DNA from 2 places in the Paraliobacillus sp. X-1268 genome. Region 1 is predicted to be linked to the other one. Evidence: predicted binding sites of a transcription regulator. Region 1 holds the regulator's gene; the other holds the start of a gene.
What was found. Region 1 encodes CtsR, which represses protease genes until heat stress. Its sites were predicted from a motif close to ATGGTCAATAAAGGTCAAACA; they were not measured.
Positions count from the first base shown of each region.

Region 1 (15,627 bases):
ATTGTTTGTTTTCACCTATGTTCATTCGCTTCCCTATCCCAGCAGCAAGTACAATAGCTACATACTCCATGACTATGTCTCCGTTCTCTTATTACGTATCTTGAACTAACATATATTTTGTTGTTTGATACTATTAAATCGTTCCAAACAAATAAAAAGTGATACCAGATGGTTATCACTTTTTATCATCCCTTATATGTTATACCTTTTTTACTGCGCTTTTTCAAGTAATTTTAGTTTGGCAAAGCATTGGTTTACAGATTCTATCATACTCATATTATAAGAGATTGTTTATATTAAGAAGTAGATAGCAAGCCAGCAAACATTATAGGCAACTAAATTCTATTAACTAGAGCGATTGCTCAGATCTTTCTAACCTAGCGAGATAAGTAGTTAGGTGATTGGAAACAGGGGTATATATAAAAATAAACTATCTTTTTTTCAGAATTAAGTGAGCTTTTGCATATGCTATACTATTTACGATATCTGTTAAAAACGGAAAGGAAGTTACTACATGACTATATCTGACTCAACTATCTTACCTGCTATTCGTGACTTAAAAGATTTAGAAAAAGTGGCCAATTCAAATTACGAGTATGTTGTTTTACTAAATACACATATTGGACAACTGAAAAGTTTAGTTAAAATGCTTCATGATCATGATAAAAAAGTACTGCTTCATGCGGACTTGGTGAAAGGTTTAAAGAGTGATGAATTCGCAGCCCAATTTTTATGCAGGGACATTCGCCCCGAGGGATTAATTTCAACTAGAAAAAATGTTCTGTTAACCGCCAAAAAGGCGAAAATAATTACGATTCAGCGGTTATTTCTACTAGATTCAATTGCATTGGATTCTAGCTATAATATGCTAGATTCGATTCAACCAGATTTAATAGAAGTCCTTCCCGGGATTATTCCACATATTATTAAAGAAATTCATGATAAAACAAATGTGCCAATTATAGCCGGTGGATTGATACGTACAATTGATGAAGTAAATGCTGCATTAGAAGCCGGAGCAACAGCGGTAACGACGTCAAACAGGAACTTATGGGAATTTAATAATTAAACTTTTTAAACAATTAAGTTATTTAATTATCGAAAATCTATTGACACCGCTTTCAACATCTGTTTGAATGAACCTTAAGTTAATAAATTTTTCGTGGAGACTAAGGAGACCAACGGAAATGCACCTAAAGGCGATACGTCTAGGGTGGATTCTGTTGGTCTTATTTGGTCTCCTAAAATTTGTTTGGGAGGGAATTGACATGTCACCAGTTTTAGCTGAATTTTTAGGAACAATGATGTTAATCATTTTCGGGGGAGGTGTTGTTGCAGGTGTTGTTTTAAAAGGCACAAAGGCAGAAGGAAGCGGATGGATTGTTATAACATTTGCATGGGGCCTCGGTGTAGCAATGTCGGTCTATATGATAGGAGGAGTTAGTGGAGGTCACATTAATCCGGCAGTAACTATAGGTCTTGCCATGATTGGAGACTTTGCTTGGAGTAGTGTACCAGGTTATATCGCAGCCCAAATTAGTGGAGCATTTGTAGGCGCATCTCTTGTTTTCGCTATGTATTATCCGCATTTTAAAAACACGGAGGATAAGGGAGCAAAACTTGGTGTGTTCGCAACAGGCCCAGCAATTGACCATTCTCCTTCTAATTACTTCACTGAAGTTCTTGGAACATTTGTATTATTGTTTGGAATTCTAGCATTAGGTGCTAATGACGTAACGGCTGGACTAGATCCATTATTGACTGGTTTCTTGATCGTTGTTATCGGGATGTCGTTGGGTGGAACAACAGGTTATGCTATTAACCCAGCTCGTGACCTTGGACCTCGTATCGCTCACGCAATTCTCCCAATCCATAATAAAGGCGATAGTGGATGGGCATATTCTTGGGTTCCAATTGCAGGGCCAATCATCGGAGGATCTCTAGGAACATTAAGTTATGTAGCTTTGTTTAATGGTACGATAAATGCAGGTCTTTGGATTTTCATAGCATTATTCTTTATCGTTCTAGGTATTTCATTCAAAGCTAAAAAAGAAGAAGTTACGTCAACAAGTGTTGATGAGACAATTCATAATCCAAAACAAAAACAGGCATAGGGGGATTTATTATGGAAAAGAAATATGTACTTGCATTAGATCAAGGAACAACAAGCTCAAGGGCAATTTTATTTAACAAAGGTGGTAAAATTGTCGATAGTGCTCAAAAGGAATTCAGACAAATTTTTCCACATCCAGGTTGGGTAGAACATAATCCAAACGAAATTTGGTCATCGATCTTAGGGGTTATTGCTGAAGTTCTAAACAATCAAAATATTTCACCAAAAGAGATTGCTTCGATCGGAATTACGAATCAACGTGAAACGACGGTCGTTTGGGATAAAGAAACTGGAAGACCTATTTATAACGCACTTGTTTGGCAATCCCGTCAAACAGATCCAATTTGTGAAGAGTTACGAAGAAAAGGATACAGCGAGCTTTTCACAGATAAAACAGGACTCCTAATTGATGCATATTTTTCTGGAACTAAAGTTAAGTGGCTTTTAGATAACGTTGAAGGAGCAAGAGAAAAAGCCGAAGATGGAAAACTATTATTTGGAACAATTGATACGTGGTTAATCTGGAAGCTTTCGGGTGGGAAAGCCCACGTTACTGACTATACGAATGCTTCCAGGACGTTAATGTATAATATTTATGAATTAAAATGGGATGAAGAATTATTAGATATTTTAGGTGTACCAAAGTGCATGCTTCCAGAAGTTAGACCTTCATCAGAAGAATACGCTAAAACAATTGATTACCACTTCTTTGGTGAAGAAGTTCCAATTTCCGGCGCAGCAGGAGATCAGCACGCGGCATTGTTTGGTCAAGCATGTTTTGAAAAAGGAATGGCGAAGAACACATACGGTACTGGTTGTTTCATGTTAATGAACACAGGAACAGAAGCAGTTAAGTCGAAACATGGGTTATTAACAACAATCGCGTGGGGCATAGACGGAAAAGTAGAATATGCTCTTGAGGGAAGTATCTTCGTCGCTGGTTCAGCGGTTCAATGGCTAAGAGACGGTTTGAGAATGCTGAGGTCTGCATCTGAAACAGAAAACTATGCATCGAAAGTGGAATCAACAGATGGCGTTTATATGGTCCCTGCGTTTGTTGGTTTGGGGACACCTTATTGGGATAGTGAAGTTCGTGGCGCAATTTTCGGACTTACACGTGGCACTGAAAAAGAACACTTTATTAGAGCAACTCTGGAATCATTAGCATATCAAACAAGAGATGTTCTTGAAGCAATGGTGGCTGACTCAGAAATTGATGTTAAAGCGCTTCGTGTAGATGGTGGAGCTGTAGCAAATAATTTCTTAATGCAATTCCAAAGCGACATTATGAATGTACCAGTTGATCGTCCTGAAATTCAAGAAACGACAGCTTTAGGCGCTGCTTATCTTGCCGGTCTAGCAGTTGGATTCTGGGATAATAAAGAGGAGATTGCAGAACATTGGCACATTGACCGCACGTTCACACCTGATATGGAAGAATCCGTTAGAGAAGACTTATACGATGGCTGGAAAACAGCTGTTGAAGCAACAATGAAATTCAAGAAAAAGAAAAAGTGATATTAAGCTAATTTGTTATAAAAGTATGTAATCTATGATATAATTAGTTTAAATTAATAAAAAGGTCCGGAGATGGAGAGACCACATCACTTGAGCATAGAAGATACTCTTTTATGTAAGGGTTGTTGTGGTCTCTTTTTTTCGATACATGATAAATCTCCGAAAGACTGAGTTTCTTATTTATATAAGTTAACAAACTACTAGAAGGGATGTTTTTATATGGTTAAACCTTTTTCAACGATGCAACGTGAAACCTATTTGCAAAAAATGAAAGAAACAGAACTCGATATTCTTGTTATTGGCGGGGGAATAACTGGAGCTGGCATTGCTCTAGACGCAACAATAAGAGGCTTATCAACAGGATTAGTGGAAATGCAAGATTTTGCTGCCGGAACATCTAGTCGTTCAACTAAATTAGTTCATGGCGGGTTGCGTTATTTAAAGCAGTTTGAATTTAAAATTGTTGCTGAAGTAGGTAAAGAAAGAGCAATTGTTTACGAAAACGCTCCACATGTGACAAGTCCCGAATGGATGTTGCTGCCAATAATCCAAGGTGGAACATTTGGTAAGGCTTCCACTTCATTAGGCTTGAAAGTTTATGACTTTTTAGCAGGGGTAAAGCGCAGCGAACGGCGAAAAATGTTGAGTAAGAAAGAAACAATGAAGAGAGAGCCTTTGCTAGGAGAGAAGAAATTAAAAGGTGGCGGAGTTTACGTAGAGTATAAAACAGATGATGCTAGGCTAACGCTTGAAGTTTTAAAAGAAGCCGTATTTAGAGGAACGCAAGCAATCAATTATACAAAAGCCGAATCACTTATCTATGAAAATGGAAAAGTTGTAGGAGCAAAAGTGAAAGATCTTGTATCAGGAGACGTTTACGATATTCATGCTAAAAAGGTTATCAATGCAGCAGGGCCTTGGGTAGACGAACTAAGAGAGAAAGATCATTCTAAAAAAGGAAAATACCTTCACTTAACGAAGGGCGTTCATATTGTCATAGATCAAACTCGATTCCCCCTAAAACAAGCAGTTTATTTTGACACGGAAGATGATGGCCGGATGATGTTTGCTATTCCAAGAGCTGGCAAGACCTATGTTGGAACAACGGATACGCATTATTTAGAAGATGTTGCTTCTCCACACATGACAGAAAAAGACATGGATTATATCATTGATGCTACAAACTATATGTTTCCATCGGTTAAATTAAATCGTGAAGATGTAGAATCTAGTTGGAGCGGTCTTCGCCCACTAATTCACGAAGAAGGAAAAAGTGCTTCTGAGATTTCTAGAAAAGATGAGATTTTTGAATCTGACAGTGGATTGCTTTCTATTGCCGGAGGTAAATTAACTGGTTATCGAAAAATGGCAGAAAGAATTGTTGATATTGCAGGACGTGAATTAGGTAATAAAGTAAAATGCAAAACAGAAAAAGTCATCTTGTCAGGCGGAGATGTAGGTGGATCGTCTAATCTGGATACATTTATTAGAGAATGGACAGAGAAAGGAGAGAAGCTAGGTTTAACGGAAGTAGAAGCGAAAAGACTATCAAATCTTTATGGTTCGAACGTGAAGCGCGTTTATGAAATTATTGACACACAAGGAAATGAAAGTGTCCATTACGATTTACCTGTTCATGTCTTTGCCTCTCTCGTATATGGCATAGAAGAGGAAATGGTTGTATCACCAATTGACTTTTTCAATAGACGTACGAGTGCATTGTTCTTTGACATTGATTATGTTCGACAATGGAAAACAGGAGTCATTAAGTATATGAACGATCGTTTCCATTGGTCAGAAGATCAATTGAATCAACATATTGAGTTATTGGAAGAAGAAATTCATTATGCAACAAAACCTGTTGAAACACGTGAAAAAAATTAATGTAAGACTCTTTAAACTTGGCACATAATAAGAATAACTAATGATTTAACATATATAAAAAAACAGAAGTCTTTCAAAGACTTCTGTTTTTTATGTCAGGCGATTAAATTATTTAAACAGATAAAAAGTGATAACGGGTAGTTATCACTTTTTATCACCTTTATATTTTTTACTGCGCTTTTTCAAGTAATTTTGGTTTAGCAAATATCATTCGTCCAGCGGAGGTCTGCAGAACACTTGTAATTAAAACTTCAATTGTTCTACCGATATAATCTCTGCCTTCTTCAACAACAATCATTGTACCATCATCTAAATAAGCTACACCTTGATTTTGTTCCTTACCATCTTTAATTACTTGAACCGTTAATTCTTCACCCGGTAAAACAACTGGTTTTACCGCATTTGCAAGATCATTAATATTCAATACTTGCACATTTTGAAACTCACAAACTTTATTGAGATTAAAGTCATTTGTAACGACAATACCATTAATCACTTTTGCTAACTTAACTAATTTACTGTCTACCTCTTGAATTTCTTCAAAATCACCATCATACATTTCCACATTAACCGGTAAGTCTTTTTGCATTCGATTCAATACATCTAAGCCTCTGCGACCACGATTACGTTTTAATGCATCAGAAGAATCAGCAATATGTTGTAATTCTTCCAAGACAAAGTGGGGAATAATAACTGTCCCTTCTAAGAAACTAGTTTGACATATATCTGCGATTCTTCCATCAATAATTACACTCGTATCTAATATTTTTGATTTCGGCATAATAGAAGCTGGATCTTCTTCGACCTTTTCTAGCTTTTGATCCTTTTCTTTTCTAGCAATTGTTAAAATATTTACAAATTCATCTCTTCTTTTAAAACCAACTTGAAACCCTAAATAACCAAGTAAAACCATAACAAAGAGCGGGATCACCTGTGATACTACAAGTATATTTATATCTTGTATAGGTTGGTTTATAATATACGCTATTACGAGTCCAATAATTAAACCCAAACTACCAAAAAACAAATCCGCTACTGGTGCTTTTAATAAAGTCTCTTCTAAATACTGTACAAAATTAACAATATAATCGACAAACCAAAATGTTAATAAGTAGAGAATAATAGCTCCTAAAACTAAGCCAACATATGGCGCAATAAATTCAGAACCTATCCAACTATCATTCAAAAACTCAATAACTCTAACCAAATCTGGAATATATAAATATCCCGCGGTACCACCAGCAATAATTATAAATAATTGCACTATTCTTTTTAGCACCATGGTCACCTCCTATCACATAGTATTTCCTAATTTTTAAAATATATTCGTATATAAAGACAAAAGTTTATTTATTAAACTATCACAACTTACATATAAAGTCAAATGATAAACTTTAAATATTAACACAAGTGGAACATAAAGTCAATTCCTGTTATTACTTAGCTACCCATGTCGAAAGTTATTCATTTAAAGTGATTTTTAATGCCTCTTGAACTGAGTTTACGCCGATAACTTCTATCGATGTTGGAACTGTCCAACCTTCTAAATTCCTTGCAGGTATAATCGCTCGCTTAAAACCTAATTTCGCAGCTTCTTGAACACGCTGATCAATTCTTGAAACACGTCTAATCTCTCCTGTTAAACCTACCTCGCCAATTAAGACATCATCTGGCTTGGATGTCTTATCCTTAAAACTTGATGCAATACTAACAGCTATCGCTAAATCAATTGCTGGTTCATCCAACTTAACACCACCAGCTACCTTGACATATGCATCTTGATTTTGCATTAATAAGCCTACTCTTTTTTCTAATACCGCCATTAGCAGTGGGACCCGATTATGATCAATACCCGTCGCCATTCTCCTCGCTTGCCCAAAACTTGTTGGTGATATTAATGATTGGATTTCTACTAATATAGGTCTTGTTCCTTCCATTGATGCTACAACAGTAGAACCTGCAACACCTTGTGAACGTTCTTCTAAAAATATTTCAGATGGGTTTAATACTTCTCGCAAACCCTCTTCCTTCATTTCAAAAATACCAATTTCATTTGTACTACCAAATCGATTCTTTACACCACGCAGAATCCGAAACGTATGATGTCTTTCACCTTCAAAGTATAAAACCGCATCAACCATATGTTCTAACATTCTTGGTCCCGCTATTGCTCCCTCTTTTGTTACATGACCAACTATAAATATAGGTATATGTTTCGTCTTGGCAATGCGCATTAATTCACTTGTGCATTCTCTTACCTGCGTAACACTTCCTGGTGCACTAGTTACTTCTTCTTTAAAAATTGTTTGAATAGAATCAATAACAATAAAAGCAGGGTCTAATTGTTCAATCTGATTATTAATAAGTTGTAAGTTTGTTTCAGCTAAAACGAATAACTGTTCCGATTTAACATTTAATCGATCTGCACGTAATTTTGTTTGCCTTGTTGATTCTTCTCCAGAAATATACAAAACGCGTAATTGTTTTCTTGCTAATTGCTCTGATACTTGTAATAGTAATGTAGATTTACCAATTCCCGGATCTCCACCAATTAAAACAAGTGAACCTGCCACAATACCGCCACCTAACACCCGATTTAATTCCGGCATATCCGTGGTTATTCTCGTTTCTTCATTTGATTGAATAGCCGTGATACTTTCTGGTTTGATATTAGATACTTGCCCAATCCCGGTATGTTTAGAAACTGCATTCGTCGTTACTTCTTCATTTAATGTGTTCCAGTTATTACAACTTGGGCACTTACCCATCCACTTTGGCGCTTCATATCCACACTCTTCACATACAAATTTAGTTTTAACTTTGGCCATTACCTAATCGCCCCTTACCTTATGTATATAGTATATACGAAATGAGTTACTTAAAAGTTACATGCATATTAATATTTTGTGTAAAAAAAAAGGAATCAACTTAAACAAGTAAAAATCGGAAGAGTAAACTCTTCCGATTTTTACAATTTATTTAGGATTGTCTTCTGCATTTTTAGCTTAAAACAGCAAAATCTCCCTTTTCATTTAAACCTATCTTTATCTTACGACCTTTTTGAATGGTATCTTTTAACAAGGCCTCTGACATTAGATCTTCTACATTTTTCTGTATAGCTCTACGCAATGGTCTCGCACCGTATTCCGGATCGAAACCTTCTTTAGCAATTTTCTCAATTGCTTCTTCTGATAGATCAAAATCTATTTCTTGGTCTAATAAACGTTTTTGAAGTTGTTTTACCATTAAGGTCACAATTTCCTTCATATGTTTCTTCTCTAATGAATGAAAGACAATAGTCTCATCAATTCTATTTAAAAACTCTGGACGGAATGCCTTTTTCAATTCCTCCATTACTTTTACTTTCATATCTTTATAGTCTGCTTCTTCATCACCAAAACTAAAGCCAACGTATTTGTTTTGTTTTAGTTCACTTGCACCAACATTGGAGGTCATAATTAGCACCGTGTTACGAAAGTCAATTAAACGTCCTTTTGAGTCAGTTAAACGTCCATCCTCTAGCACTTGTAATAATATATTAAAAACTTCGGGATGTGCCTTTTCGATCTCATCCAATAAGACAACAGAATATGGTTTTCTTCTTACCTTTTCTGTTAATTGGCCACCTTCTTCATAACCAACATATCCTGGAGGTGAACCAACTAAACGAGATGTTGTATGTTTTTCCATATACTCTGACATATCTATACGAATCATTGCATCTTCATCACCAAACATTGATTCTGCTAGTGCACGTGCTAATTCTGTTTTACCCACACCCGTTGGACCTAGGAATATAAATGACCCAATTGGACGTTTAGGATCCTTTAAACCTGCACGGGCACGACGAATCGCTTTAGAAACAGCATCTACTGCTTCCCCTTGGCCGATAATACGATCATGTAAAATATGTTCTAAGTTTAGTAACCGTTCACTCTCATCTTTTGTTAATGCAGCAACAGGAACACCAGTCCATGTAGATACAATACTAGCAATATCTTCTACAGTTACTTCAGAGCTTTCTTGTCCTTGCTTTTCTTTCCATTTTTCTTTCGTTGTTTCTACTTCTTCTCGCAATCTTTGCTCACTATCACGTAGAGAAGCTGCTTTCTCAAACTCTTGGCTCTGTACTGCAGCATCTTTTTCTTTTCTAACTTCTTCTAGGTCCTGCTCCAATTCCTTCAAGTTTGGTGGAGCTGTGTAGGAACGTAAACGCACTTTTGAACCTGCTTCATCAATTAAATCAATCGCTTTATCCGGTAGGAAACGGTCTGTTATATAACGATTTGAAAGGTTTGCTGCAGCTTCAATTGCTTCATCAGTTATCGTAACACGATGATGTGCCTCGTAACGATCTCGTAAGCCTTTTAAGATTAAAATAGATTCTTCTAGCGTCGGTTCTTCCACTCTGATTGGTTGGAATCTACGTTCTAACGCTGCATCTTTTTCAATGTATTTACGATATTCATCTATAGTTGTTGCGCCAATACATTGTAATTCACCTCTAGCAAGAGATGGTTTTAGTATATTTGATGCGTCAATTGCACCTTCAGCACCACCTGCACCAATTAACGTATGCAATTCATCAATAAACAGAATTACATTACCAGCTTGACGAATCTCTTCCATAACTTTTTTTAAACGGTCTTCAAATTCTCCACGATATTTTGTGCCAGCCACAACAGTACCCATATCCAACGTCATTACACGCTTATCACGTAACATTTCAGGTATTTCATTGTTGACAACTTGCTGTGCTAGACCTTCAGCTACAGCCGTCTTACCGACACCTGGTTCCCCAATCAATACGGGATTATTCTTTGTACGACGACTTAACACTTGAATCACACGTTCGATTTCTTTTTCACGACCGATAACTGGATCAATATTTCCCTCTTTTGCTATTGCAGTTAAATCACGTGCTAACGAATCTAGTGTTGGTGTGTTTGCAGCTGTTGCCTGTCCATTTCTTCCTTGGTTCTTTCTTGCTGTTTCATTACTTCCAAGCAATTGTAATACTTGCTGGCGAGCTTTATTTAGACTAACACCAATATTATTTAATACACGCGCTGCCACACCTTCACCTTCACGTATCAAACCTAAGAGTATATGCTCTGTACCTACATACGAATGACCAAGTTTACGTGCTTCATCCATTGAAAGTTCTATTACCTTTTTAGCCCTAGGTGTATAGTGAATTGTTTGAGATACTTTTTCACCTTTACCTATTAAATTCTCAACTTCTTGTTGGATTTTTTCAGTTTCTAAACCTAAGCTTGTTAGTGCTTTAGCAGCAATACCTTCACCTTCATTTATTAAACCTAGTAAAATATGTTCTGTTCCAATATTGTTATGCCCTAATCTTACTGCTTCCTCTTGTGAAAGTGCCAATACCTTTTGCGCTCTTTCTGTAAATCGTCCAAACATCATTTGGTATTCCTCCTACCAGATCAATTTTCTGAATTTAATCGTTCTCTAATAATTGAAGCTCGTCGTATATCTCTTTCACTAGCTGTTAATGTTTCTTTTGCATTTTGTTGTAAAAAACCTGGTTGAGTTAGAATCATTAATTCATTCAATATCGTTTTTGAAATATTATTTATATAACCTACATCAATTCCAAGCCTTAAATCTGATAAACAGGTAGCGGCTTCTTTTGATTCTAAAATCCTGCTATACTTTAATATTCCATAAGATCTAAAAACACGATCTTCTAATCGTAATTCAGATTGTTCAACTAACAACAGTCTTGCATGTCTTTCTTGTTCGATCAATTTCTCAACGACACTTTGCAAGTCTTCAATAATATCTAATTCTGATCTTCCCAATGTAACTTGGTTAGAAATCTGAACAATATTTCCTACAGCTTCACTACCCTCACCATATATACCCCTTACCACTAAACCTAGCTGGTTAATCGCAGGAATCATCTTACTCATTTTTTGAGTAAGGGTTAGAGCAGGTAGATGCATCATAACTGAAGCTCTCATGCCTGTTCCGACATTGGTAGGACAGCTTGTTAAATATCCTCTCGTTTCTTCAAAAGCATAATCAATTTTTTCTTCTAACCAATCATCAAAAAGAAAGGCTTGTGTTAAAGCATTTTCTAATTGCAGCCCTGGAAAGTATAGTTGCATTCTGATATGGTCTTCCTCATTTATCATTACGGAAACCTGTTCATTTTCTGATATCAACACACCACTATTTTTCGCTTTTTCAGCAAGTTGAGGACTAATTAAATGTTTTTCAACTAAGACTCGCTTCTCAACAGGCCTTAATTCTTCCATCCCAATAAATTGCAAGTCTTGATATTTATCAAATGACTGTTCGTGATAATTATTCTTCATTAAGGAAACAACAGGTGCCAACTCTTGTTCTTTAGCAATAATAGGAAATGGATATTGTTCAAAATTTCTCGCTAAACGAATACGAGTACTCATGACAATATCATTATCTGGTCCTTCTTCTTTCATCCACGGACTAATTGCTTCATTTATAAATGGTTGCAAAGACATTATTCATCACCGCCATCCTTATACTCCTCGGTATTCCACTGTTTCTTTTCTAAATCCTTTATCTTATCACGCATTTTCGCAGCTTCCTCAAAAGCTTCCGTTTGGATCAATTGTTGTAATTCTTCTTTATAACCCTGTATTAAGCGTTTTTGCTTTAGGTCAGTGCCTCTTCTTTTTGGTATCTTACCATCATGCGTAGTATTTCCACTATGTACACGACGGAAAATAGGATTTAAATTGTCTGCAAAAGTATAATAACAACTAGAACATCCGAACTTACCTAGTTGTGTAAACTGATGATATGTCATTCCACACTTTGGACATATTAAAGCACCATTTTCTTCTTGACTGTGTTTGTGTTCCTTAGAGAAAGAAGAGTCAAAATTGAATAAACCAGATAACAAATCATGAATAGAATAAGCATATTCATCATGAGAAATATATCCTTTTTCTTTTGCGCAACGTTCACATACATGTATTTCTGTTTTATTTTCATTTACTACCTTTGTTAAATGGAGTGTAGCCGGCCTTTCTTGACATTCTTCACATTTCATCCTCATGGTCCCTCCCTATCAGAGACAGAAGTTATTATTGTTCTTTTAATATACTATGTGACTCTTTTAAAATCTATTTCTCTAGAAGTTCTACATTTCATATTTTATAGAGGCTAACATAGCAGTCATAATTCTTGCCCTAATTTCATCCCGTATAGGTAATTGAAATGCAAGTGTATCACGAGTTAAGGCACTAATCATTATTTTTGCTTCTCTTTTAGTAATCAGTTTTTCTTCTAACATTCGTTCTAATATATCAATGGCAGCATGTTGCGTAACAGTAGGTTGAACCATATCAATGATTTCATCAAGTAGTTTTGTCTTATCATCAATTGTAAGACGTGTAATACGTATATAGCCGCCTCCACCACGTTTACTCTCAACTAAATACCCTCTTTCCACTGTGAAACGAGTATTGATTACATAGTTGATTTGAGAAGGCACACACTCGAATTGATCAGCCACTTCACTGCGTTTAATTTCAATAATGTTTTTATTATTGCCTAGAATAATTTGTTTTAAATACGCTTCAATCACATCTGAAATATTTCGCATTTGCCTCCTCCTCATAACTGACTTTGACTATCTTTGACTATACCTTCATTATACGCTACTTCGAAATTCTTGCAAACAAAATGACTAAACAAATTAATCAGCTAAAATCAGTCTAACTCATTCACTTGTTTCACTTGCTTTAAGTCCATTAATTGATGATATAATTCTGTTTTATCCAAGGTCTCATTACTCTCCATCTCTATTATAATCATTCGATCTGATTCATCATCTTTTTCCATTTCTAGTTTACGAATAATTACATCGAATTGTTCAACTTTAGCTAGTAATTCACGAATCTGCATATGTTGATTAACTAGAATTTGAAAAGAGATAAAGTTTCTTTTTTTCGAGATCTTCTTTTCAAAGTTATTTAAGAATATTAGACTTAATAAAATTATTATCGTCGTAAGTATAGCAACTTTATACATGCCAATCCCAATAACTAAACCCAATGCTGCAACGGCCCATATGGAAGCGGCGGTTGTTAATCCACGAATTGTTCTTCCACTTACAATAATTGTGCCTGCACCGAGAAAACCGATACCACTTATTACGTAAGAAGGGATTCTTGCTGGGTCAAACTGGACAACGTCTCCATACTTTTCAAAATATGTATCAAAACCATAGAGTGATAGTAGCATCATTAAACAGGAACTAATTCCAACAAGAATATGCGTTCTAAATCCCGCAGAATGATTGTTAATTTCTCTTTCCAGACCAATTAGTCCTGATAGTATTAGAGCTACAATAATTCTCGAACTCATCAACACAAACTCTTCATCAAATAAATTTTGTATAATTTCCATATCGCACCGTTATAACAACGGCTTGCCCCCTTTGTTTCTATCTTATTTATAGATATCTTTTTATTTAGTATAACTTATTTTCAAAATCCAAGCGCCCAACTATTCTATTCTTTTTTTACCCGTTTTATGATTTACTTAAAAAGTTATCTGAATTTTTACTTTTTTATAAAAGTAAAAATTAAAGTAGATACCAATTAGGTACCTACTCTTAACCATTAAAAATCACTTTTCCTTTAACCAAGAAATTGACATTGTACCATGACCTGCATGTACCCCTGCCACCGGCACTAATGTTTCAACTTGAATTTTAATTTCTTCATGTATATTTTCTAATTCTTCTTTCCATTTTAGCGCCTTTTCCTTCATACCTGCATGCATAATGCACATTTCTTTAAATTGATTTTCTTTAATTGCCTCATCAATAATTTGAAAGATTCGATTCTTAGACTTCTTCTTCGTTCTAATCTTTTCCTCCACCAATATTTTTCCATTATAAAATCTTAATAGTAAGTTAATATGCAGTAAATTAGCAAAAATTGTTTGTGTTGTGCTTACTCTTCCACTTCGTTTTAATTGTTCAAAACTTTCTGGAAGTAAGTACATTTCAGCCTTTTCAGGATATGTCTTTAATATCTTAACAATCTCTTGATGATCCTTACCTTCTGATTCAAATTGAATTCCATTTCTAATCATTTTCCCTAATGCATAGGAACCAATTTTTGAATCAATAACTTCAACCGGGAAGTCAAACATCTCTGATGCTGTGACAGAACTTTGATACGTTCCAGTTAACTCACTAGAAGCATGAATCGCAATACCTATCTCATATTCATCTTTTAACTTTTTATATAATTCAACAAATTCCCCATAAGGTGGCTGACTTGTTTTAGCACCTTCTCCGTGTTCTTGCAATATGTCATAGATTTCATCTTTACTAATATCTATATCTTCACGGTATGAGATGTTATTTATGTTTACAATCATCGGTAGTACATGGATGTTATGTTCATCAATGAATTCCTGTGATAAACCACACGTACTGTCAGTGATCCATGCAATTTTTTTCATTATAAATATCCCCTTTAAAATACAATTTGTCAAAAAATTAATATTTGATCTTAGTATCTACTAATAAGATACCATAAAACACACCTAAATGAAAAGTGAAAACCTACTTTTTTGGCAATTGACCTAAAATATCTGTCACATTTATTATCTAATTAAATTATACGATTAGCGTTAATAATTAGCGTGATTTTATTCAATATTTTATTATAAAAAAAGTGAAAATAAAATTAATGTATATTTAATTAAATATTAGCTAATTACGTTTACTTATTTATTATTAAAAAGAAAAACTTGAAGTGGAACGTTGCTACAACTAAATAATTTTACGCTCATCTGCGATATTAACCTTTTATGTAAAGCATAGATTGAATAGAATCAAAACAAAAAAACATCTATTACAATGAAGTAATAGATGTTTTATAGTTGCTTAGCGACGTCCTACTCTCGCAGGGGCAAAGCCCCAACTACCATGAGCGCTGAAGAGCTTAACTGCTGTGTTCGGCATGGGAACAGGTGTGACCTCTTCGCTATTGTCACTAAACCATTTTGAAGATAGTGTACCTTCAAAACTAGATAAGAATTACAACAAGACACCATATAGTATTATAGTTAAG
Region 1 covers NZ_QJSK01000015.1:52,801-68,427, forward strand. Annotated here, with positions in the region: gene ispD (2-C-methyl-D-erythritol 4-phosphate cytidylyltransferase) at 1-70, opposite strand, end outside; gene D2K62_RS14290 (glycerol-3-phosphate responsive antiterminator) at 515-1,069, shown strand; gene D2K62_RS14295 (MIP/aquaporin family protein) at 1,269-2,114, shown strand; gene glpK (glycerol kinase GlpK) at 2,126-3,631, shown strand; gene D2K62_RS14305 (glycerol-3-phosphate dehydrogenase/oxidase) at 3,851-5,515, shown strand; gene D2K62_RS14310 (PIN/TRAM domain-containing protein) at 5,685-6,794, opposite strand; gene radA (DNA repair protein RadA) at 6,976-8,343, opposite strand; gene clpC (ATP-dependent protease ATP-binding subunit ClpC) at 8,516-10,945, opposite strand; gene mcsB (protein-arginine kinase McsB) at 10,966-12,030, opposite strand; gene mcsA (protein-arginine kinase activator protein McsA) at 12,030-12,584, opposite strand; gene D2K62_RS14335 (CtsR family transcriptional regulator) at 12,675-13,139, opposite strand; gene D2K62_RS14340 (MgtC/SapB family protein) at 13,247-13,903, opposite strand; gene D2K62_RS14345 (DegV family protein) at 14,168-15,013, opposite strand; rRNA gene rrf (5S ribosomal RNA) at 15,439-15,554, opposite strand; partial or broken rRNA gene D2K62_RS14355 (23S ribosomal RNA) at 15,619-15,627, opposite strand, start outside.

Region 2 (15,627 bases), on a different contig from region 1:
ATGACACCAATTCTTCGTACCTCCGATCTCATCTGAATAAATTATGTAAAAAAAACACGATAATTATAATTTAAAGCTTTTTATGTCAAAGGTCAATTTGAAGTTAATTGCTAAAATACTGTGTAATAGTAATTTAAAAAGGGAACAGACTAATACCATAGTAATAAAGGAGTGGTATAGATGGAATTTCAATATAAGGAAGCTGGAATGAGGGTCAATCTCCCTTATGGTATGTTAAATATTTCAAGCGATGAAGATTTTGGATTTCAACCTTCCGAATTGATGGTAGCGTCAATTGCTGGTAATAGTGCATCTGTATTTATGAAAGTTTTAGAAGAACAAAGGGTAAAAGTAGATGATATATTTATTCGTACTGAAATCACTAGTAATCCAGAGGAAACAGATCGTATTGAAAAAATAAACATACATTATGTTATTAAAGGGAAAAATCTGAGTGATGATAAGTTATATAAGCATTTAGCTGTAGCTAGAAAGAAATGTTCCATGATTCGTTCAGTTGAATCAAGCATTGAAATTGAAGAAAGTATTGAATCGATCGAATTAAGCATATAAACTGAAAGAGCCTATTCATTTCATTTTGGATAGGCTCTTTTTTACATAAGAAGTATTATAAAAAAAGTAATTGATGGGGAGACGAGGAAGTAATGAAGAGCTTTAAAGTTCGTTCAATCTTTTTTTTAGTTGGTATAGTTATTCTATCTTTTGGTATCTCGATGACGATAAAGGCAGATCTAGGAGCTGGGGCTTGGGATGCGTTAAATGTAGGATTATCTAGTGTAATTGGTTTAACGGTAGGAAGTTGGGTAATTATTATTGGTTTGCTTTTAATGCTAGTAAACGCTTGGATTGTGAGAGAACGACCTGATTACTTTGCGATTATTACAATATTAGTGATAGGATTGATGATTGACTTCTGGTTATTGATTGTAATGGAGTCATGGAATTTCTCTGGTCTAATAGAACAATTATTTCTGCTACTTATAGGTATATCTGTATTAGGATTTGGAGTGTCTATCTATTTACAACCAAAATTTTCTCTGAATCCAGTTGATGGTTTCATGGTCGCGTTGAAGAAGAGGTTTCATTTAAGTACAATGGTTGCTAAAACGTTGACAGAGGCTACTGCTCTTGTTATCGCATTTTTAATTGGTGGTCCTATCGGTGTTGGAACATTTATTATATTATTTGGTGTTGGTCCTGCTATTCAGTTATTTGAGCCAACAGCAAATCGTATGGCTACCTATTTAGATAATGGTCAAAAAACCATCTAGTGTATATTTTAGTTAATTAAGAAAAATACTATCCCTAAATGTTTAGGGAAGGAATTGAAAGTATGAGAAATAAGTTGGTAATTTACATGACACTATTAATTGTTTTTAGTTTTCCTTTTAGTAGCGATGCGAAAGACTCTAAATCTAATGAGGAGAACAAATTAGAAATTCCAAATTATGTTTTAACAATATCAAAGGAGAATACGTACCCGAATTCAACTGAAGATGAAGTAACTTTGGAACCGAGTGAATTTGTTGAAGAAATGATAAACGAGTCAGATATACCGATAGATAATCCAGATCTGATTAAGATGCTAAACGAAACAACGATAAAAACCTCACCATTTGCACTTGGTTATCGTGGCAGTATATTTTTAGGACATTGGCCTTTAAATTATAAGTCAGATGAAACAAATGTGAATTGGGAATACCAAAAAATCAATACAAACGAAATGAATAACATTTCCGGTGATGCACAAAAAACAATGAGTTACAATCAACTGGGAAAATCAGATGTAAAAGGCGCACTAACTGCAAAAATAGATAGACCTGATCAAATTAAAAAAATGATGCTACTTGAAGCTAAAAAAAATATTGCATTACCACTCTCCTTTCACACTATATTTGGAAAAGATACAAAAAAGGCAAATACGTATGCAGTTCCGGTTAAAAAGATTGGTTATTTAAATGCATTTGCACCAGCGCTCAGTGAAAAAGGGGAAGTTACTTTTGGTGAGGTATATATAGAACTAAAAGGTTCAAAGAAGAAAATAGTTGTAAAAAACGTGACAAAACAAGGAATTGGTGCTTGGATTCCGATTCAAGATCATGTTTCATTTTCTTTTGAATTGAAATAAAAAAAGGTTTCTGCATATGCAGAAACCTTTTTTGTTATAAACTAGTTTTTATTCGAATTTACATGAACATGTTGTTCAGCCATTTGAATTTGATTATCATACATTGTTTGTGCAATGATTTTTCGTGTTTCTTTTGCAGCGGCAAAATAAGCTAGATCGTGACATAATCCAGTGATAGTATATTGGTAGCCATGATTCTGGTCATTTAAAGAACCAAGCCCAAAGAGAGTAAAAGGCTCTACAGGACTCCCTGTGAGATCCTTTTTTAGATAATCGGCTAGTTCAACATTTAACCTTATACATATATCTTCTAGGATTGTAAAAATCTTCTTTGGATCTTCATAAAAACTGATCGTTACACTTTCTATTACACGCATTTTATTTACATTAAAGTTTTCAATAGTTTCTACTTGTCCATTACTAATTGTCACCAATATACCCGACCATTGGCGTACTTTGACTACCCGAAATCCAATTTCTTCAACAAGACCTTCATAAGTATTGTTAACCTTAATCCAATCCCCTTGCTGTAGTTGCTTTTCATAGAGCATGAAGATACCAGCTAATAAATCCTTGACTAAACTTTGTGCGCCAAAACCAATCACAATACCAAGTACCCCAGCACCAGCAAGCATGCTTGCTGGATTAAATCCAAAAATAGTCAGGACGTAGAAAATGTATCCAATTGTAGCGATATATTTTATAATCGAATTTAACATCGATTCAATGGTTTTTTCCTTTTTATCATCAACAAATCGCGTGCGTTGGAAAAAGGAACGTATTATTTTACGTAAAACAAAAACAATAACTAATAATAAGAAGCCACCAATTATGACTTGGGCTATATCACTTTCTAAAACATTATTTAGAAATACTAAGATGTTATCTAGATCCAATGTCGTTACCTCCAATTACAGAATTCGATACTATTATAGCATGAATTGGACATGTGTTTCTTTTTTTCGTAGTATGAAAAGAGTAAATGAATATATGAGGAGTTATATTATGAATCAACAAGACAAGATTACACAATTAAAATTACAGTTACAAACATTTTCAGATCAATTAGATAATCTAGATCCAAGTAAGACATCAATTGAAGATATTGATCGCTTAATTAATATGATTGAAGAGATGGAAAAAGAGTTAACCTAACAGGCAGCAATCCTTTTAATGAAGGATTGCTTTTTTTTGATCGATCCTTTATCATAGTAAATTGCTATATCGATAAAACTTAGGGAGAGGATAAACATGACTTGGGTAGTAGTTATTTCTGTGTTAGTTATGATTATATTAAGTTTAGCACGTGTACATGTTATTATTGCAATTCTTACAGCAGGTTTAATTGCTGGTTTAATGGCTGGACTGAATTTAGTTGAGTCGATAACTTTACTTGTTGAGGGAATGGGTGGTCAATCTAGTGCGGCCTTAAGTTATATTCTGTTGGGGGCTTTTGCTGCAGCAATTAGTTACACAGGTATAACGCATTTATTAGTTCGGTATTTAATTCGCGTTTTAACAGGAAAGAGAACAATGCTTGTCCTTGTAATTGCTGGAATTGCTTCTTTATCGCAAAATCTTGTACCTGTTCATATCGCTTTTATTCCAATTTTAATTCCGCCATTATTAAAATTATTTGATCAAATGGATTTGGATCGACGAGCAGTAGCAACGGCTTTAACATTCGGATTAAAGGCTCCATATGTAATGATTCCAGCAGGATTTGGTTTACTATTCCATGAAACTATATTAAAGGGAATGGCAAATAACGGAGTAGATATTTCAACAAATGAGATTGCGTTAGCTTTATTAATTCCTGGTTCTGGAATGATTGTTGGTTTATTGATTGCTGTCTTTATTACATATCGCAAACCTAAAAAAGCTGATAATCAATCATTAAATAGTAAAGAAGATGAATTGGATCCAGTAGTAACATTTAACGGTAAACATTGGCTAACAATTATTGCAATTATTGGTGCATTAGTTATGCAACTTGTAACAGACAATTTAATTATTGGTGCTCTAACTGGTTTGATTCTAATGTTTGCTTTCTTAGTCGTGCCGTTTAAAAAAGGCGATTTTATCATGACAGAGGGTATTACGATGATGGGTACAATTGCTTTTGTTATGTTAATCGCTTCAGGATTTGGTCATGTTTTGAGTGAGACTGGAGCTGTAATTGCTTTGGTTGAAGTATCTTCAGATCTTTTAGGTGATAATAAAGCGCTTATTGCAGTGGTTTTATTATTAGTTGGTCTACTGATTACAATGGGGATAGGTTCATCATTTGGAACAATACCAATTCTTGCTGCATTATATGTACCAATATGTATTGCGACAGGTTTTTCGCCGATGGCAACTGCAGCATTAATTGGAACAGCGGGTGCTTTGGGTGATGCTGGTTCTCCTGCAAGCGACAGTACACTAGGTCCTACTTCTGGACTTAATGCGGACGGAAAACACCATCATATTTGGGATACATGCGTTCCAACTTTTATTCACTTTAATATTCCGTTATTTATTTTTGGATGGATAGCTGCAATGGTTTTATAGAATTTGTATAAATCACTTGGTTTCTTGACAAACTAAAAGAAAAAACAGGGTGATTGCTATGAAAAAAATAATTATGTTACTTAGTTTTTCGTTAGTTTTAATGGTTACTTTAATGCCAACTATCGCAGAGGGTTCAAGTTATGGCTGGGGCTATAAAAAAGGAACCAATCATAACCCTCCAGAAGTTGGTAGTTATGGGCAAATATTAGAGAATAATGGTGGCTACTATCTAGATAAGTCTGGTGATAAAGTTGTCTACCTGACATTTGATAATGGTTATGAAGCTGGATATACAGAGTCCATATTAGATGTACTAAAAAAAGAAGATGTTCCAGCAACTTTTTTTGTGACTGGTCATTATGTTAGAAGTCAACCTGATTTAGTGAAGCGAATGGATACTGATGGTCATATTATTGGTAATCACTCCAATCATCATTCCGACTTCACGACGATATCAAAGGAAAAAATGAAACAAGAATTAGCGACTTTAGATGAGGCAGTAGGTCTAATTACAGATCAAAAGGATTTACAATATGTTCGTCCACCTAAAGGTATCTTTAATCCAGAAACAATTAAATGGACAAATGAATTTGGTTATATAAATGTATTTTGGTCGTTAGCTTTTGTTGATTGGCAAACAGATCAACAAAAGGGCTGGGAAAAATCGTATCAACAAGTAATGGATCAGATTCACCCAGGGGCAATTATTTTATTGCACACTGTGTCAGAAGATAATGCTGAAGCATTACAATACTTTATCGAAGATCTTCACAAGCAGGGATACACGTTTAAAAGTTTAGATGATTTAGTATTAAAAAACACCATACCAAAAGAATTAATTAGCATGTAAAAATGTGTGACGTAAAAAGACTAACCGTTTAGTACTGCAGTCCAATTTATTGGAAGCAATACATACTTGGTTAGTCTTTTTACTTATTCTTCATCGTCCATTACTTGATAGGCCATATCATAAAGAAGCATTTGACTGTTACAGTCAGCTTCATCAATATTTGCTTTCACATAATAGTAGTTACCATCAGAAGCTTGTTCACGTGATTTAAGATTGTCTTGTAAGGAAATATCAAGAATGTTCTTTATCCGTTCTTTAATCGATGTATCATAAATTGGAAACATTAATTCTACGCGTTTAATCATATTCCTTGTCATCATATCGGCAGATGATAGTAGTATTCTTTCATCTCCATCACTGTGGAAATAATATATGCGACTATGCTCTAAAAAGCGACCAACAATGCTACGTACTCGAATGTTTTCACTAACACCTTGGATACCAGGCTTTAAACAACAAATTCCACGAATGATTAAATCAATTTTAACCCCTGCTTGAGAAGCCTCATATAATTTCGTGATTAAGGGTTTATCAGTTAATGAATTCATTTTAAGCATGATGTGGCCATTTTCTCTTTTACGATGAAAACTAATTTCTTGATTAATATAACGAATAAAGTCTTCTCTAATTGTGTATGGTGCCATTGACAAATGATGAAAATGTGGTTTATGGGTAAAGCCACTAAGGTAATTGAAAAAATTAGTAGCATCAATTCCAAATTTACGTTTGGTTGTAATTAACGACATATCTGTATAAAATGCAGCAGTTTGATCATTATAATTACCAGTTCCTAAATGAACAAATCTTTCTATTCTACCCTCATATTTCCGTACAATCAGTGTGATTTTACTATGTGTTTTTAGAGAGCTCATCCCATAAATAACATGACAGCCAGCTTTTTCAAGTTCTTTTGCCCACTGTACGTTTTTCTCTTCATCAAATCGCGCTTTTAGTTCAACTAAGACGGTTACTTGCTTCCCGTTTTCCGCAGCTTGTTTTAATGCTTTAATAATCGGTGAGTCACCGCTAACACGATATAAGGTTTGTTTAATAGCGAGTACATCAGAATCAATTGACGCATCACGAAGTAACTCCACAACAGCCTCAAAAGATTCGTATGGATGGTGTAGAAAAATATCCTTCCGTTTAGCTGCATCAAAGATACTTTCATCGCTATCAATATCCTGTGATGGTTGTGGTATCAATTTCTGGTAAACAAGGGGTTCATATTCTGTTGCCAATTTATTATAAAATTGAAAGAGAAAGCTTAGATCTAAAGGACCAGATATAACATATAAGTCTTTTTTGTGTATTTCCAGCACATCTAATAAAAAATTCACAACCTGTTGATCATAGGCACCTTCTTTTACTTCTAAACGAACAGCAGCTCCCCATTTTCTTTTTTTTAGTTCTTTCTCAATCTCTTTTAATAAATCACGCGCACCTTCTTCATGGATAGTCATATCAGCATTTCTTGTGATACGAAAGATGGTTTTTGATCGAACATGATACCCTTTGAAAAATTTATAAATAAAGTAAGAAATAACTTCTTCTAATAAAACGTAATGATCGTTATCATCTACTTGAATGAATCGATCTAATAATGCAGGTACTTGTACAATTGCTGATTTAGTAGTTGTCACGTCATCGTCAATTGAATCGGTGTTATCTTCTGCTTCTAAAACTACTGCAATATTAATTGACTTATTAAGTAGCATTGGAAATGGATGATAAGCGTCTATAGCCATTGGCGTTAAGACTGGAAATATATTCTCTTCAAAATAGCGTTCTAATGTCTCTTCTTGTTGATAGGAGAGTGAATCAACAGATACTATTGCAATGTCTTCCTTATTTAATTGCAACTGTAAAGATTGATATATATTATATTGTTCAGATACAAGCACATGGTTTTTTTCGGCAATTTGATCCAACTGTCTCTTGGGTGATAATCCAGATTTATTGTCTTTTTTATTGAAACCAGCTTTAACCTGGTCTTTTAACCCGGCAACCCTAACCATGAAAAATTCATCTAGATTGGAAGCAAATATAGCAAGAAAGCGAAATCGTTCTAGCAACGGATTGGTACTGTCGGAAGCTTCTTGAAGAACTCTTTCATTAAAGGATAACCAGCTTAATTCCCGATTATTATAGTAAGCTGGATTATCCAGTTTTTGTTGATAGTCGGTTAGTATCATTCTTCATCATCCTTTGTAGATCATCTCCCTTTTATCTTAACAAAAAAGAAAGAATTAAGAGAGATATCGACGTAAAGTTTTTGTAAAGTTTACTACTAAGCATATGATGAAAAAAGATGCTTATTCATTTTTAGTTAGAGATGAAGTGAATTTCAATTAATTTGTGCAGAGATTTTTCCAAATGTTTTTTTTGCTTCTCACTTTGATATGCTTCAGGCATCCAGTTTTTATCGCAATAAAAGGTTAGGTGGATAACATCTTCTTTAATAACTAAATCTAGATCTGTTATAACTTGTCTTTTTGTTGCATCAAGGGAAGAAGTGAATTTTAATAACGAACCTAATAATTTCATCTTTTTCCGTTCTTGTTTTAAGAACCAATTCTTATAAGGTCGTATGAATTGTTTAAAGACAGTTTTGTTTTTAAAAGAAGCAATCAGAGCAATTTTCAGACGATCAACATGCATTAATCCATCAATAGTACGATTTGCTAAAAGATAAAAAGTATGCTCGGCACTTGATTCAGAATCAATGTAATCACCTAAATTAAATACTTGGCTGGCTCTTTTTATTAGTTTCCAATCTTGGTTGGAAAGGGAAACTATACCTGTTTCTTTAATTTTATCGAATAATGACTTAGTTAAATATTGTACATGCGAGATATTCTCAGGGTTTAGGTTATAATCATTCATTAATTCCTGAATACTGTCTTCTAATACATTAGGAAATAAAATATCATCGTTTTTAGGAGCTAATAGTTCATAAAAAATGCCATCACGTAATCCTTTTCTACTCAATACAAAACATTCAGCTTCCATGGTAATATATAAACAATGGAAGGCCTCGATTGCTGGCAAAATAATGTCTGAGCGATCCTTTGATAACCCTTCAACTTTTTGTAATTTCTTTAACGAAAGAGATGATAAATAGTTACTAATGCCAACGATATCACTATAATCCATTTTATATTGATGTAAACCAGCTAATGGATAGGCTTTTTGATTCTGATCAATTTGTACTAAGTTTCGTGCACTACCGCCTATTCCAATTAATGGGATGGCTTTTCGAGTAAGCCAGTCCAATGATTTAAATTGATGGAATAAGTATTCCCTTAAATCCTTAAGATTTGATTCAGGAGAGCCTTCTTTCTCAAAAAAAGTTCGAAGGGTTAATGCCCCAAAAGGAAAACTATGAGCATGGATGAGCTGACGATCTTTAAAATACGTAACCTCCGTACTTCCACCACCAATATCTATCGTAATACCTTCTTTGATAGATGTTGAATTAACTACCGCTAGATAACCGTAGAATGCTTCTTCTTGTTCAGATAAAATACGCATTTCCCAATTAAGGTGGTCTTTAACTAACTTCTTTAATGTATATTGGTTTTTGGCTTGACGGATGGTTGCTGTAGCCACACAAACGAAATTGGTTAAATCATATGTTTTTAATACATCTCGAAAGTTTTGTAGGGTATGGATAAGAATATCTGAGCCCTCAGGAGCTAAGTTCTCATCTTGATCTAGATGGTTACGAAGACGGGCGACGGCTTTAACATTTTCAACTTCACGAAGCCTTCCTGCTTTTTCTTGTACATAAATAACTAAACGCATCGTGTTAGAACCAATATCTATAATGGCATAATAGTTTTTTTTCATGTTAGCACCTACCTAAATTTGAATTGTATAATTATTAGTAGTATATCATATGAGAATCATTTGAAGACTTAAAGTAGAGGCAGGTGTAAGTGGAACAAATTATTAAAGGTAGCCAACATATTATCTAGTTGGCCACCTTCTTTTTTGGATATGAAATTGGCTTTAACCATATTTTTGCGTTTGAATAAGTAGGTTTTGATAAGTCTTTGCCTCTGTATGATTGCCTAATTGCTTATATAAATTAGCTAAGGCTTGAATAGCCTGTGTACTATTCGGGCTTAACTCAATTTCCCACTTAAAACAGTCGATTGCCTTCTCAAATTGATTAAATTTTATGTATAATTCTCCAAGAAGAAATTGGTTATCAGGATCATCTTGTAAATTGTTCATTTTAGTTAAAGTTTGTTCAATTGAGAAGTGATGCTCAACTTCATGAAATGGAGTAAACCATTTGCGAACTTCTGAAATACTATAATCCTCCAAAAAGGTTTTTATAAAAGGCGTAATAAGTGTCTCGATTTGTTTTGCTGTAAGATGTTTACTTAATTGAACGAGTTGCTGATTGGAATGATTAAAATAGCTAGATATTACTTTAGGATCTGCTTGTGTTAAATGATCAACAATTTGATCTAATTGATTCTCTTGTGGTTGATAATTGTGTTCCATGATAAAGACAACAAGATCATTGTGGTGAGAAGATCCAATTAATTTATTTGTTAATGCTTTTTCAATATCTGCATGTTGACTTGATTGATATATATCAAATAGAAGCGTAATTTGTTCATTGATAGTGAATGTTTTCAATGATTGCTCAAGAGCGTTCCATTGCATTTCTTCAAACTTATTTTTTAATAAGTGTGTGCGAATAATCAGGGTATCAATCCACCGATTTTCTGTGTGGAGAAGCATCAATAAATAATGCAATGCTATCTTATTTTCCAAGTTGGTAAAACAAGAAGACTCTAAATATAGGGGGTCAATCTTTACTAATTGTTCATAGTCTTGGTATTGGGTTGCATAACGTTGGAATTGCATATTTTCAAGCATATCTTTGGCAAATTGGTTCTTTTGGTCATGTGCTGCCAATAGTTTTAATACTTGAAAAGCCTTAAGCATTTTACCGTTTCGGCGAAAATCATAGAATGTTTTCTTTAGCAACTGTGTAGCTGATCCTTCAGCAGTGAAAGAATCAAAAAATGTAAAGATTAAGGCTGTTTCAATTGGTGAATAGTCTTGTTGAACTTTTTTATATAATTGATTAAAACGTATGAGTGGGAGTTTTTCATTTTTTGTGAGATGGTGGATGATAGGGTGTTCAGCATCTATTCTTATTCCTGACGTAAATGCTTGATGTATATGAGAGTTTAATTTTATATGATCTGTTTTCATGCCATTCATGTAAGTATCTTTATAAAAAACGAGGTAATAGTAATTATTATGTTCATCAAATGCTTCCATGACTTTACTTTGCTTATAAAGGTATAATTGTTTAACTGTAACATTTATTGTTTTTTTATTGGACTGTAATTCAATATACATGTGAACGCCCTCCTTTAATTCTAATTCCATCATAACATATTCCCTGATCAGATAGCTGTGTAAAAGTTATAGAAACTTTTGATTTAGACTATTTTCTAAAAGATTCTTGATCATGAATAATTTTTCATGAAATTCGAAATACCGTTCCTTGCTTTGAATTTACCATCAACTGCGACACAACAGAATTACCTGAACCGCTTCTCAAGTAAAATTGACTCCCTTTCCGCAGGCACGGCTTCAGCTAACTCGGAAACAAAGAACGTTCCGAGTGGATCTTCAGCCCGCGCTGTTCCTGCAGGAGTGTCGCCAATTTCACTTGATACGCTAATATTCATCTTTCCATCACTAACAGAGAGTATAAGTCTGCACATAAAAATGAACTGTTTTAAATCTTGTTTTATGAAATTAGCATGTAACTGATATCATTTGTAAAATTAGAGACCAGCGAAGGAAGCAAATGGATGACACTCCTGTGGGAATAGCAAATGTTTTCGATGGGATGAGTAATCGCAATCCCACAAGTTGAGGATCCACTCGGAAAGAGACCTTTGCTTATTAGAAGAAAGCTTGAGACTGTGCTCACGGAAAGGGAATCCATTTGGGGTGCATTACAATTACTCGCCCCCAGCAAGATCGTTTGCTGACGTAGCAGATAAGGAAGTTTAAGTAAATTCCTTTGCTCAATTGTTAATTACTGATATAATGACATGTAATTAGTACCTACTACTAAAAAAGAAGGGTGACATATGAATAAACAAGAATTAATAGCCCCAGAATATTATAATATTGCAATGGAAATGGAGAAATACGCACAAGATCCCGAGCGTATTGCACTAATTTGGCAGGATGATCAAGGTCAGGAAAAGAAAATCACCTATAAAAAACTATTAGAAAATGCTAATAAAATTGGAAACATATTTTTAGAAAATGGTTTGCAAAAAGGGGATAAAATTCTAGTGATGATGCCCCGTTTAGTTGATACATATGAAGTCTATTTAGCTGCTTTAAAAACAGGTATTATTCTGATTCCTAGTTCAGAAATGTTGCGAACAAAAGATTTACAATACCGTATCACACACGGAGAAGCAAAAGGTATAGTAAGTTATTATCCATTTGCTGAACAATTTAAAGAAATCGAACAATTGACTACTTTGAAAAAATTCACTGTTGGTGCAGAGGTATCCGAATGGACATTTATTGAGAAAGAAAAAGAGTTGGCTTCCAATCAATTAGAAATAGTAGATAGTAAAAGTGATGACATTGCCTTTTTACCATATACGTCTGGTACAACCGGAAATCCAAAAGGTGTTATGCATACGCACGCATGGGGATATGCACACTTACGTACTGCTCCAGCTAATTGGCTCAGCATTAAGGAAGGGGATAAAGTTTGGGCTACGGCTGCCCCTGGCTGGCAGAAATGGGTATGGAGTCCATTGCTGTCTGTACTAGGTTCAGGAGCAACGGGTTTTATATACGACGGAAAATTCGATCCGAAAAAGTATTTACAATTACTGCAAGATCAAGAGATAAATGCACTATGTTGTACCCCAACAGAATATCGGTTAATGGCAAAAGTAGATAACCTGTCTGATTATAAGTTACCGAAGCTGCACAGTGCAGTTTCGGCAGGTGAACCGCTGAATCGCGAAGTAATTGATACATTCGAACGTCATTTTGATATAACTGTTCGAGATGGTTACGGTCAAACAGAAAGTACTTTACTATTAGGTTTTCTAAAAGGAATGAAGGTAAAAGCTGGTTCAATGGGTAAACCTACACCAGGTAATGAAGTGGTATTAATCGATGAAGAATGTAACCAAGTACCGGTTGGTGAAGTTGGTGATATCGCAATACCATTGGATACACCTGCTTTATTTAAAGGTTATTATAAAGATGAAGAACGTACGAAAAAAGCGCATCGAGGTAATTATTTTGTTACAGGTGATCAAGCAACAATGGACGAGGAAGGTTATTTTTGGTTCGAAGGCCGTAGTGATGACATTATTGTTAGCTCCGGATATACAATTGGACCCTTTGAAGTTGAAGACGCATTAGTAAAACATAATGCAGTAAAAGAATGCGCGGTAGTTGCTAGCCCGGATGAAATTCGTGGTAATGTTGTAAAAGCTTATATTGTACTTCAAGATAATATTGATAAGAATGATGATAAATTAGTAAAAACGTTGCAGGATCATGTGAAAAAAATGACTGCACCATATAAATATCCAAGAAAGATTGAATTTATAGATGAGTTACCAAAGACATCATCAGGAAAAATCAGACGTATTGAATTACGTAAACGTGAGGAAAAATCATTATAGTGTGTGTGTTGTAAGAAGAGGATCGAGATCCTCTTCTTTTTTATTATTATATTTTTTAAAATAATGAAGCAAAATACTTGAAAGTCAAAGATAGTCAAATTATAATGGTATCAAAGGTCAAAGATAGTCAAAACAATCTTGATCTACTAAAAACTTTACTTACTCTTCTGAAGGAGGAAGATATTAATGAATTGTCAAAACTGTGGAAATCGTCCAGCTAATATTAATGTAGCCCTTAAATATAATGAACAAATGCAACAATTGCATGTATGTGAAACGTGCTTTAAAGAACTTCAACAAAATGCCAAGAATTCTCTAAATAATTTTGGAGGTCAAGGAGGGGCACAAGGTTTTGAAGACTTCTTCTCTGGTGCTAGTCAAAATAGTGAACAACAAGCTAGTGGCAAGAAAGAGGGCTTATTAGATGAATTAGGAAGTAATTTATCCCATGCTGCTAAAGCTGGAATTATTGACCCAGTAATTGGTCGTGAAAAAGAAGTAAAACGTGTTATGGAGACATTAAATAGAAGAAATAAAAATAATCCAGTATTAATTGGTGAACCAGGTGTTGGTAAAACAGCTATTGCAGAAGGTTTAGCTCTAAGAATTGCAGAAGGTAATGTACCATCTAAATTAGTGAATAAAGAAGTTTACTTACTAGATGTAGCATCACTTGTAGCTAATACTGGTGTGCGTGGTCAATTCGAAGAACGTATAAAGAAATTAGTTGCTGAACTTCAAAATCGTAAGAATGTAATTTTATTTGTTGATGAGATCCACCTACTAGTTGGTGCAGGTTCATCAGAAGGTTCACAAATGGATGCGGGAAATATTTTAAAACCTGCATTAGCAAGAGGTGAGTTACAGTTAATCGGTGCTACTACACTAAAAGAGTATCGTCAAATTGAGAAAGACGCTGCTTTAGAACGTCGTTTTCAACCGATTATTGTAAAAGAGCCGTCAGTAGAAGAAGCGGTACTTATTTTGCAAGGTTTACAAGATCGTTATGAAGTGTTTCACAATGTAACATACACACCTGAAGCAATAGAAAGTACTGTAACGTTATCTCAACGTTACTTGCAAGATCGATTCTTACCAGATAAAGCAATTGATTTAATGGATGAAGCAGGGTCTCGCTTGAATTTAGCAAATGAAGATTCTGATAAAGAGTCATTGCAAAAACGAATTGATGAAATAGCCAAAGAGAAACAAGAAGCTGCTGAAAAAGAAGACTATGAAACGGCAGCTAATTTAAGACATAAAGAATTAATGTTAGAGAAAAAAATCAATGATACAACAGAACAAACGAAAGCTTCGGTAACAATTGAAGACATTCAGTTAATTATTGAAGAAAAGACTGGTATACCAGTTCGAAAAATTCAAGCAGACGAGCAATCAAAAATGCAACATTTAGCTGAGAATTTAAGTTCAAAAGTAATCGGACAAGAAAATGCAGTCCAAAAGGTAGCTAAGGCTGTGCGTCGTAGTCGTGCAGGAATGAAATCAAAATATCGTCCAATTGGTTCTTTCCTATTTGTTGGTCCTACAGGTGTTGGTAAAACTGAGCTAACGAAAGCATTAGCTGAAGAGCTATTTGGTACAAAAGAATCCCTAATTCGTGTAGATATGAGTGAATACATGGAAAAACACGCTGTCTCAAAAATAATTGGTTCTCCACCAGGATATGTTGGACATGAAGAAGCGGGACAGTTAACAGAGCGTGTTCGTCGTAACCCATATAGCCTTATATTATTGGATGAAATTGAAAAAGCACATCCGGATGTACAGCATATGTTCCTACAAATCATGGAGGATGGACATCTAACAGATAGTCATGGTCGAACAGTGAGTTTTAAAGAGACGGTGATTATTATGACAAGTAATGCAGGAACAGGTGTTAACAATATCAGTGTAGGATTTAATAGTACGAATAATGAAGCAGTTTCCACATTGGAAACACTAAGTGACTATTTCAAGCCTGAATTTCTAAATCGTTTTGATGCGATTATTCCGTTTAACGAATTAAAACAACAGGATCTAATCCAAATTGTTGATATCATGTTAAATGAATTAGAAGAAAACGTTGAAGATCAAGGATATACAATTACTGTTTCAGAAGACACGAAAAAATTCTTAGCTAACAAAGGATATGATTCAAGATTTGGTGCTCGACCGTTACGTCGTGTGATTCAGGATACAGTGGAAGATGGCATTACAGACTTAATGCTAGATGACGAGAACAATGATATGATCAATATTCAAGTTGAAATTGTCAATGATGAAGTGCAAGTTAAGAAAATAAATTAATATAGCTACATGCGGCATCCATTAGGGATGTCGTATTTTTTATCATAATTTTT
Region 2 covers NZ_QJSK01000003.1:35,552-51,178, reverse strand. Annotated here, with positions in the region: gene D2K62_RS06490 (MFS transporter) at 1-10, opposite strand, end outside; gene D2K62_RS06485 (OsmC family protein) at 181-573, shown strand; gene D2K62_RS06480 (YczE/YyaS/YitT family protein) at 666-1,292, shown strand; gene D2K62_RS06475 (YfkD famly protein) at 1,355-2,149, shown strand; gene D2K62_RS06470 (mechanosensitive ion channel family protein) at 2,191-3,045, opposite strand; gene D2K62_RS18895 (SE1561 family protein) at 3,155-3,304, shown strand; gene D2K62_RS06465 (Na+/H+ antiporter family protein) at 3,401-4,702, shown strand; gene pdaA (delta-lactam-biosynthetic de-N-acetylase) at 4,761-5,552, shown strand; gene D2K62_RS06455 (RNA degradosome polyphosphate kinase) at 5,636-7,747, opposite strand; gene D2K62_RS06450 (Ppx/GppA family phosphatase) at 7,878-9,404, opposite strand; gene D2K62_RS06445 (hypothetical protein) at 9,567-10,943, opposite strand; gene D2K62_RS18890 (hypothetical protein) at 11,129-11,314, opposite strand; gene mbcS (acyl-CoA synthetase MbcS) at 11,690-13,267, shown strand; gene D2K62_RS06435 (ATP-dependent Clp protease ATP-binding subunit) at 13,454-15,574, shown strand.
Region 2: the regulator CtsR is predicted to act here: its motif matches at 13,381-13,401, upstream of D2K62_RS06435 (ATP-dependent Clp protease ATP-binding subunit).